DNA from 2 places in the Stenotrophomonas sp. CCNWLW162 genome. Region 1 is predicted to be linked to the other one. Evidence: riboswitches for the same ligand, from Rfam matches in the RefSeq annotation. Region 1 holds a riboswitch; the other holds the start of a gene.
The links. A riboswitch is a leader RNA that binds a small molecule or an ion and turns the genes downstream of it on or off. The one in region 1 is predicted to bind cobalamin.

Region 2: linked by a shared signal. The riboswitch ahead of btuB (TonB-dependent vitamin B12 receptor) and the one ahead of V9K93_RS17315 (epoxyqueuosine reductase QueH) in region 1 are both predicted to bind cobalamin.

What each region holds. Positions count from the first base shown of each region.
Region 1 is NZ_JBBCBL010000007.1:49,162-53,367, forward strand. Features, by position in the region: gene V9K93_RS17310 (patatin-like phospholipase family protein) at 1-1,241, opposite strand, end outside; cobalamin riboswitch at 1,396-1,610, shown strand; gene V9K93_RS17315 (epoxyqueuosine reductase QueH) at 1,772-2,458, shown strand; gene pncA (bifunctional nicotinamidase/pyrazinamidase) at 2,514-3,140, shown strand; gene purU (formyltetrahydrofolate deformylase) at 3,262-4,113, opposite strand.
Region 2 is NZ_JBBCBL010000003.1:575,052-579,257, forward strand. Features, by position in the region: gene V9K93_RS11355 (GAF domain-containing protein) at 1-346, shown strand, start outside; gene V9K93_RS11360 (TfoX/Sxy family protein) at 343-705, shown strand; gene V9K93_RS11365 (histidine phosphatase family protein) at 797-1,375, opposite strand; cobalamin riboswitch at 1,508-1,730, shown strand; gene btuB (TonB-dependent vitamin B12 receptor) at 1,845-3,686, shown strand; gene gph (phosphoglycolate phosphatase) at 3,778-4,206, opposite strand, start outside.

The DNA.
Region 1 (4,206 bases):
TGGCGGCCACTGCTGCCGTGGCTCATCTCTTCGGCATGCTGCGGGTAGACCAGATTGATGGCGAAGGTCGGCCAGCGCGGCAACGCGGCATCGAACAGGTGGATCGGGAAGTTGCTGCTGATGCCACCATCGGAGAACCAGCAGATCCGGAACGCGGTGATCACCGGGCCGCAGGTCTGCCCGGCACTGGTCAGCCCTTCCATGCTGTCGGCCACGTTCTGCCCGCCCTCATCTGCAGCCGTCGACGTCGGCTCGCAGCGACGTTCGCGACGCGAGGGCTCATGCAGCGGCACCGCGCTGATCAGCAGCGGGAAGCTGAGGCTCATGCGCGTGGCCACCAGTACCGGCAGCGACGCGCCCTGCGGCAGATGGTAGTAGTTGCGGCCTTCAACCTCGCGCGGTGGGCCGGCACGGTCGACCATCCACTGCACCACACTGGCCGGAAACAGCTGTTCGAACTCCTCGCGCAGGAACCAGAACTGCGCCCCACCCAACGGCAGCGTGCGCGGTTCGTTATGCGACACGCAGGTGGTGATCATCTGCAGGCTGATCGCATGCGGGCTGTCCGGCTCACCGGCATAGCGCGGCGCATCGTGCAGGTCGGCGAAGGTGAGCGGTGCATCCAGCGGCTTGCCTGACAACTGCTGCAGGCACTCGTGCAGCCACTCGGTCAATGCCGGATTGCGCGCGTCGCGGCCGAGGCCGCTGCACAGGCCCAGCAGATTGCGCCGCGCCACCCGCGCCACCCGCAGCGCGGCGCCGGCCACGCCGGCACCATAAGCGCACAGCAGCGACGGCAGCAGCGTGGCGGCCACGCCGCTCCAGCCACCGCCCCACCAGCCCAGGCCCAACAGCAGCGCCAGCGACACCAACACCTCCAGTGGCGCGATCTCGAACACGGCAACGGCCAGGCACAGCAGCTTGTGCGGCAGGCGGGCATTACCGGTCAGCACCACCAGCAGCCGATACGCCGCACGAGCGCCTCGCGCTGGCTGGAACAGGCTGTAGATGAAGCCGCGCCGCGACAGCTGCGCCGACACCGCCGATAACCCGCTGTAGCCTGCGTCGCCGGACAGGTGTTCACCCGCCTGCTGCCGACGATCACCGCACGCCGCTGCCGCTGCCACCGCCGCGGCGATGGCGCCGGCCGAGGTGCCGCCGATGCTCTTGAAGCGATATTCGCGGGCCAGCGCCAGTACCGCATTGGGGTACACGATGCCGCTGGTGATGCCACCTTTCATGACCAGATCGCAGTACTTCGCCGCCACGAGCCACCTCCCGTCTGTCGGTGCCCAGTATGGCAAGAGGCGCTCTCACAGCCTGAGAAACGAGCCACAGCCCTGCACTTTCATTGGGCCTTGACCATTGCCGCCAACGCGTCCACCGTGGGCATGCCGAAGGTATCCCTGCCGTGGCGTTGATGGCGGCAGGGATTTAAACGGGAATCCGGTGAAGGCGCCTTGCGCGCCCATTCCGGAGCTGCCCCGCAGCGGTGAATGGAAACGAATCCTGCCAACAGCACTGGGCTCGCGCCTGGGAAGCGGCAGGTAGTAGGTGGGCTGCGGCCCGTGTCCATCAGCCCGAATACCGGCCCCGGCCAGGGGACACGACCGTCCCCTGACTCGACCTGGAATCTCCGCGGGGAGGTTGCCGGGGCCGTCGTCGTCCTGCGCGTGCAGGCGATGCCGCCGCGCGCGTCCTTTTCACGGTATCCGGCCAGACCTGTTCACCCACGCGCTGATGCATGGGCCACCGCCGTTGCCGGCGGTCCATGCGGTACCTGACGATGACCGAGCTCCAACGCCCCACCCTGACCCTGCCCGCCGACGGCAAGCGCCTGCTGCTGCATTCGTGCTGCGCGCCCTGTTCGGGCGAAGTAATGGAGGCGATCACCGCCTCCGGGATCGACTACGCGATCTTCTTCTACAACCCCAACATCCATCCGGTGAAGGAATACGAACTGCGAAAGCAGGAAAACATCCGCTTCGCCGAACAGCACAACATTCCATTCATCGACTGCGACTACGACACGGACAACTGGTTCAGTCGTGCACGCGGCATGGAGAACGAGCCCGAGCGTGGTATCCGCTGCACGATGTGCTTCGACATGCGTTTCGAGCGCACCGCGCTGTATGCGCACGAGCACGGCTACGACACCATCAGTTCGTCGCTGGGCATTTCGCGCTGGAAGAACATGACGCAGATCAACGACTGTGGCATCCGCGCTGCATCCCGCTATGAAGGCCTGCAGTACTGGGATTACAACTGGCGCAAGGGCGGCGGCGCCAGCCGCATGGTAGAGATCAGCAAGCGCGAGCAGTTCTACCAGCAGGAATACTGCGGCTGCGTGTACTCGCTGCGCGATGCCAACCGCCACCGCCGCGAGAACGGCCGCGAACGGATCAAGATCGGCCTGCTGTACTACGGGCAGGACGCTGAGACGCCGCAGGGCGATTGACGTGTGGGCATGGGGCGGCCACGCTGGTCGCCCCTTCTGTTGTACCGGAACTGCCATGACCGCCCTGCCCGCCGATGTCGCCCTGCTGGTGATCGACCTGCAGCCGGACTTCATGCCCGGCGGTGCGCTGGCCTGCGATCAGGGCGATGCGCTGGTGGCACCGATTGCTGATCTGCTGGCGCAGCGCCGCTACGGCACCGTGGTGGCGACACAGGACTGGCACCCGGCCGACCATGCCTCGTTTGCCAGCCAGCATCCCGGCCAGCGCCCGTTCGAAACCATCCTGCTGCACGCGCAGCCGCAGACCCTGTGGCCGGACCACTGCGTGCAGGGCAGCGCGGGTGCCGCCTTGCACCCGGATGTGGACTGGACCGTGGCCGACCTTATCCTGCGCAAGGGCACCCGCCAGCAAGTGGATTCGTACAGTGCCTTCCGCGAGAACCACGGGCCCGACGGTACTCGTCCCGCCACCGGCCTGGCCGGTTGGCTGCACGAGCGTGGCATCCGCGAGGTGCACGTGTGCGGCCTGGCCCGCGACTACTGCGTGCTGTGGAGCGCGCAGGACGCGGTGAAGTCCGGCTTCCGGGTGAAATTCCTGTGGGAGCTGACCAAGCCGGTGACCGAAGCCAACGACGCGATGGTGCGCGAGGCGCTGGGCAAGGCGGGGATCGCGATTCTGTAGTTTCGACCCGGAAGGGACCGACGGTAGTGCCGGCCGCTGGCCGGCATCTGCACAGGTTCCGTGGCTGCCGGCCAGCGGCCGGCACTACCGGAGCCCGCATGTGCAGGCATTCTTGTCGGATCTACCTGAACACCACCGTGCGGTGCCCGTTGAGCAGGATGCGGTGCTCCACATGCCGGCGCACGGCGCGTGCCAGCACCAGCGATTCGGTATCGCTGCCCAGCCGCACCAGTTCGCGCGGTGCCATCGCGTGGTCCACGCGGGCCACGTCCTGTTCGATGATCGGGCCTTCGTCCAGATCCTCGGTGACGTAGTGCGCGGTGGCGCCGATGATCTTGACGCCGCGCGCGTGCGCCTGGTGGTACGGCTGCGCACCCTTGAAGCTGGGCAGGAAGCTGTGGTGGATGTTGATCGCACGACCGGCCAGGGCGCGGCACAGCGTGGGTGACAGGATCTGCATGTAGCGCGCCAGCACTACCAGGTCGATGCGCTCGCGTTCGACCAGGTCGATGATCTGCTGCTCCTGCACCGCACGCGTATCGGCGGTCACCGGCAGGTGATGGAACGGCACCTGGTAGGACGCGGCCAGCGCTGCGAAGTCGGCATGGTTGGACGCCACCGCCGCGATGTCGACCTTCAGCTGGCCGCTGTGGGCGCGGAACAGCAGGTCGTTGAGGCAGTGCCCCTGCTTGCTGACCAGCACCAGCAATCGTGCGCGGCGTCGGCCATCGTGCAGTTGCCAGTCCATGCCGAAGCCGGCGGCGAGCGTAGCCATGGCGGCGTGTACGGTCTCCAACGGCAGGCTGGCATCGCGGTCGAAGTGCACGCGCAGGAAGAAGCGGCCGCTTTCCTCGTCGCCGAACTGCTGGGCGTCGAGGATGTTGCAGCCGTGGTCGAACAACAGGCCGGACACGCGGTAGACGATGCCGGTACGGTCGGGGCAGGACAGGGTGAGGATGGAATCGGGGCGCATCTTCCGAGTGTAGGGCAGCGACATGCCTGCCGGATCGATGGTCACCGATGCAACCGACCTGCTTGGTTCAGTCCCAAGCGATACTTAGGTTTC
Region 2 (4,206 bases), on a different contig from region 1:
CCTGCCCGACCTGAACTGGGTGGGCTTCTACCTGTACGACGGCAAAGAGCTGGTGGTCGGTCCGTTCCAGGGCCTGCCGGCCTGCGTGCGCATCCCGCTGGACAAGGGCGTGTGCGGTGCCGCCGCCAGCCGGCGCGTGACCCAGCGCGTGGATGATGTCGATGCCTTCCCCGGCCACATCGCCTGCGATTCGGCCTCGCGCTCGGAACTGGTGGTGCCGTTGCTGCGTGGCGATGAACTGATCGGCGTGTTCGACATCGACAGCCCCAAGGTCGGCCGCTTCGATGCCGACGACCAGGCCGGCCTGGAAGCCATCGCCCGCGTGTTCGTCGAGGCGCTGGGATGAGCGCACCGAAGCTGCGCAACATCGGCCCGAAGAGTGCGGCGTGGCTGCGCCAGGTCGGCCTGCGCAGCCGCGAAGACCTGGTTGCGATTGGTGCCGTGGGCGCCTTCGTCAAGGTCAAGCGCGCAGGCTTCAAGCCCAGCCTGAACCTGCTGTACTCGCTGGAAGGCGCACTGCTGGACCGCCATTGGCAGGAACTGAGCGAGCCGCAGCGCGAGGCGCTGGTACAGGACTATGAGGCGCGCATTGCCGCACATCCGTTGAAAGCGGCCGGCCCGGCCTCGGGCCCGGTGCATGAGCAGCGCTTCGACACCGATGATGACGCGGAAGACAGCGTGGCCGAGCACGCCGACGAGGATTGAAGCCTCCGCGTTCCTGGGGATGCCGGCCAGCGGCCGGCACTACCACTGTGATGCGGGATCGGTAGCGCCGGGCCATGCCCGGTGAGTTAGATCAGGGCTGCTGCAGCTCCAGCAGCTCGCCCACCAGACCTACCTCACCGCGTTCCAGCCGCACCCGCAGGCGGGTGCCGTGGTCGATGCGCAGGGCCCAGCACAGCGACATCGGCAGGCCACAGACCTGCGACAGCACCATGCGCAGCGGGCCGCCATGGCTGACCACCAGCGTCGGCACCGGATCGTCATCATCGAGCAGGCGATCCAGCGCGCGCGCGATGCGCCGCTCGAAGTGGCCCCAGCTTTCACCGTTCGGCGGTGGGTACGCATGCGGATCTGCGTGGAAGGCCGCCAGTGCATCCTCCGGCAGGTCGAACAGCGACTGCCCGTCCCAATCACCGAAATCCAGTTCTTCCCATTCCTCGTCCGCGTCCACGTCCAGCCCGCGCGGGGTGGCCAGTGCCATGGCAGTGTGCAGCGAGCGCAGCCGCGGCGAGCTGATCACCCGCTCCCAGGGAAGCCCGCCGTAGGCCTCGACCAGTTCCTGTGGCAGGCGGGCCAGCTGCGGCGGATCGCTGCGGCCATCAAGGAATTCATCGCGACCATTGCCGGCGTGGCGGACCAGGTCGAGGATCATGCGTGCGTCCCATGCGGGCGACGCAGGTACAACGGAAAACGGGCGGACATCGGCAACTGCACCACGGGATCTGAGGGGCCATTCTAAGGGCAGTCGAGCAAGCTCGACGCTACGCGCTGCCTGCGATGCCGTAGACTGCGCGCACTTCCAGGTGACCTGCGGCCATGGCCGGCAGGTTGAAACGGGAAGCCGGTGACGCGTGATTCCACGCCATGCCGGCGCTGCCCCCGCAACGGTAAGCACGTCAGTTCCAGGCAAGACCGCCACTGTGCCGCAGGCATGGGAAGGCGCCTGGACGGTGGCCTCGCGCCACCTGGCGGCAAGCCCGGAGACCGGCCCGGAAGCCTCAGGTCGCGATGCGGTGGGCATGGCGCTGGATGACGCGGCCTGTGCTGCGGCATCGGCGCGTGCCAGCCTTCGCGGCTCCTCCCCTTCGCCACGCGGGCGTGCGTGGCACCTGGAGTCCCCCATGAAGCTGCAGTCCCGAATGCTGTCCCTGGCCGTGCTGGCCGCCCTGCCCGCGCTGGCCCAGGCCGCCGATGACACCACCGCGCTCGACCAGATCCTGGTCACCGCCACCCGCACCCCCATCGCCCTGCAGGACAGCATCGCGCCGGCGCAGGTGATCGACCGCGCGCAGATCGAATCCAGCCAGGCCACCTCGCTGCAGGAACTGCTGCGCGGCCGTGCCGGCATCAACCTGACCAACTCCGGCGGCCTCGGCAAGCAGAGCTCGCTGTTCCTGCGCGGCACCAACTCGGGCCACACCGTGGTGCTGGTCGATGGCGTGCGCATCAACAGTGCCGACCTCGGCCTGGCCATGTACCAGGACCTGCCACTGGCGCAGATCGAACGCGTCGAAATCGTACGCGGCCCGCAGTCAAGCCTGTACGGTGCCGATGCCATCGGCGGCGTGATCCAGATCTTCACCCGCCGCAACCAGGGCGACTTCGCCCCGCACTTCCAGCTCGGTGGCGGCAGCAACGGCCTGCGCGAAGCCAGCGGCGGCATCGGCGGTGGTACCGAGCGCGGCTGGTTCGGCGCCGACATCGCCTACCAGCACTCCGACGGCATTGATGCCTGCCGCGGCTCGGCTACGCTGTTCGCCGGCTGCTTTGCCGACGAACACGACCGCGACGGTTACCGCAACCTGTCCAAGAGCCTGCGCGGTGGCTACAGCTTCAACGACCAGTGGACCGTGGAAGGCAGCGCACTGCGCGCCGACGGCAAGAACCACTACGACGGTTACTACAACTACTCCGAAACCCGCCAGCAGGTGCTGGCCGGCAAGGTGCGCTACACCCCGTCCGAACGCCTGGCATTCACCGCCAATGTCGGCCGCAGCGACAACGAGTCGGACAACTTCGGCGCACCGGGTGTGTTCGGCAGTGCGCAGACCCATCGCAACAGCGCCTCGCTGCAGGGTGATTTCGGCCTGGCCGAGGGCCAGCTGCTGAGTGCCGGCGTGGACTGGAGCGAAGACAACCTGGATGGCAGCAGTGCCGGCTACCTCGTCGACAGCCGCCGCAACACCGGCGTGTTCGTGCAGTACCAGGGCCGCTTCGGCCGCCATCAGCTGCAGGCCAGCGCACGCAACGACGACAACCAGCAGTTCGGCAATCACGCCACCGGCAGCGTTGGCTGGGCCATGGAACTGGGCCACGGCCTGCGCGTCAATGCCAGCTACGGCACGGCGTTCAAGGCACCGACCTTCAGCGACCTGTACGACCCGTGGAGCGGCGTGCCGACGTTGAACCCGGAAAAGTCCAAGAGCGCCAACCTCGGTGTTTCGCAGCAGGGCCAGGGCTGGCATTGGGGCCTGGACGTGTACGAAACGCGCATCGATGATCTGATCACCTACGATGCATTCACGATGAAAATGCAGCAGGTGGAGAAGGCGCGCATCCGTGGCGCCGAACTGACCGGTGGCGTGCTGCTGGCCGGTTTCGACATCAATGCGCAGCTGAGCTACACCGACCCGCGCAACCGCACCCACGGCAGCACCCAGTTCGACAACTGGCTGCCACGCCGCGCGCAACAGACCGCACGCCTGGACATCGACCGCCGCTTCGGCGATTTCCGCGCCGGCCTGACCGTGCAGGGTGCGGGCAAGCGCTATGACGACGCGGCGAACAGAGTGAAGGTGGGCGGCTACGGCACGCTGGACCTGCGCGCCGAGTACGCGCTGACGCCATCGTGGTCGCTGCTGGCGCGTGCCGCCAACGTGTTCGACCGCAGCTACGAGACCGTGGCGTGGTTCAACCAGCCCGGTCGCGAGTACCAGTTGAGCGTGCGTTACCAGCCGAAGTGAGCGCAACGTTCATGGTAGTGCCGGCCGCTGGCCGGCACTACCCATTGCGTCGGCCCGGGTTACCGCCCGGCGACCGGCGTTATCCGTTGAATCAGCCCTGCAACCCCGGCAGTTCACGCAGGTCGTCGATCACCGCCACCGCATGCGCAGTGGCCAGGTCCAGGCCGCGCGGGTAGCCGTAGCGCACCAGCGCGATCGGCATGCCGGCATCTTCGGCGGCGCGGTAGTCGGTCAGCGAATCACCCACCATCAGGCACTGCCCCACGGCCAGGCCGAAGTGCGCGGCGATGTGCCGCAGCGGTTCACCACTGGGCTTGCGCTGCGGCAGCGAATCGCCGCCCAGTATCAGCGCGAACGCATCACCGATGCCCAGGTGCTGCAGCAGCGGTGGCACCAGTGCTTCGGGCTTGTTGGTGCAGATCGCCAGCGGCACATTGCGTTCACGCAGCTTCGCCAGCGCTTCAGCAACGCCATCGAACAGGCGCGGGCTGCGCAGCAGGCATTCGCGGTAGTGCACCAT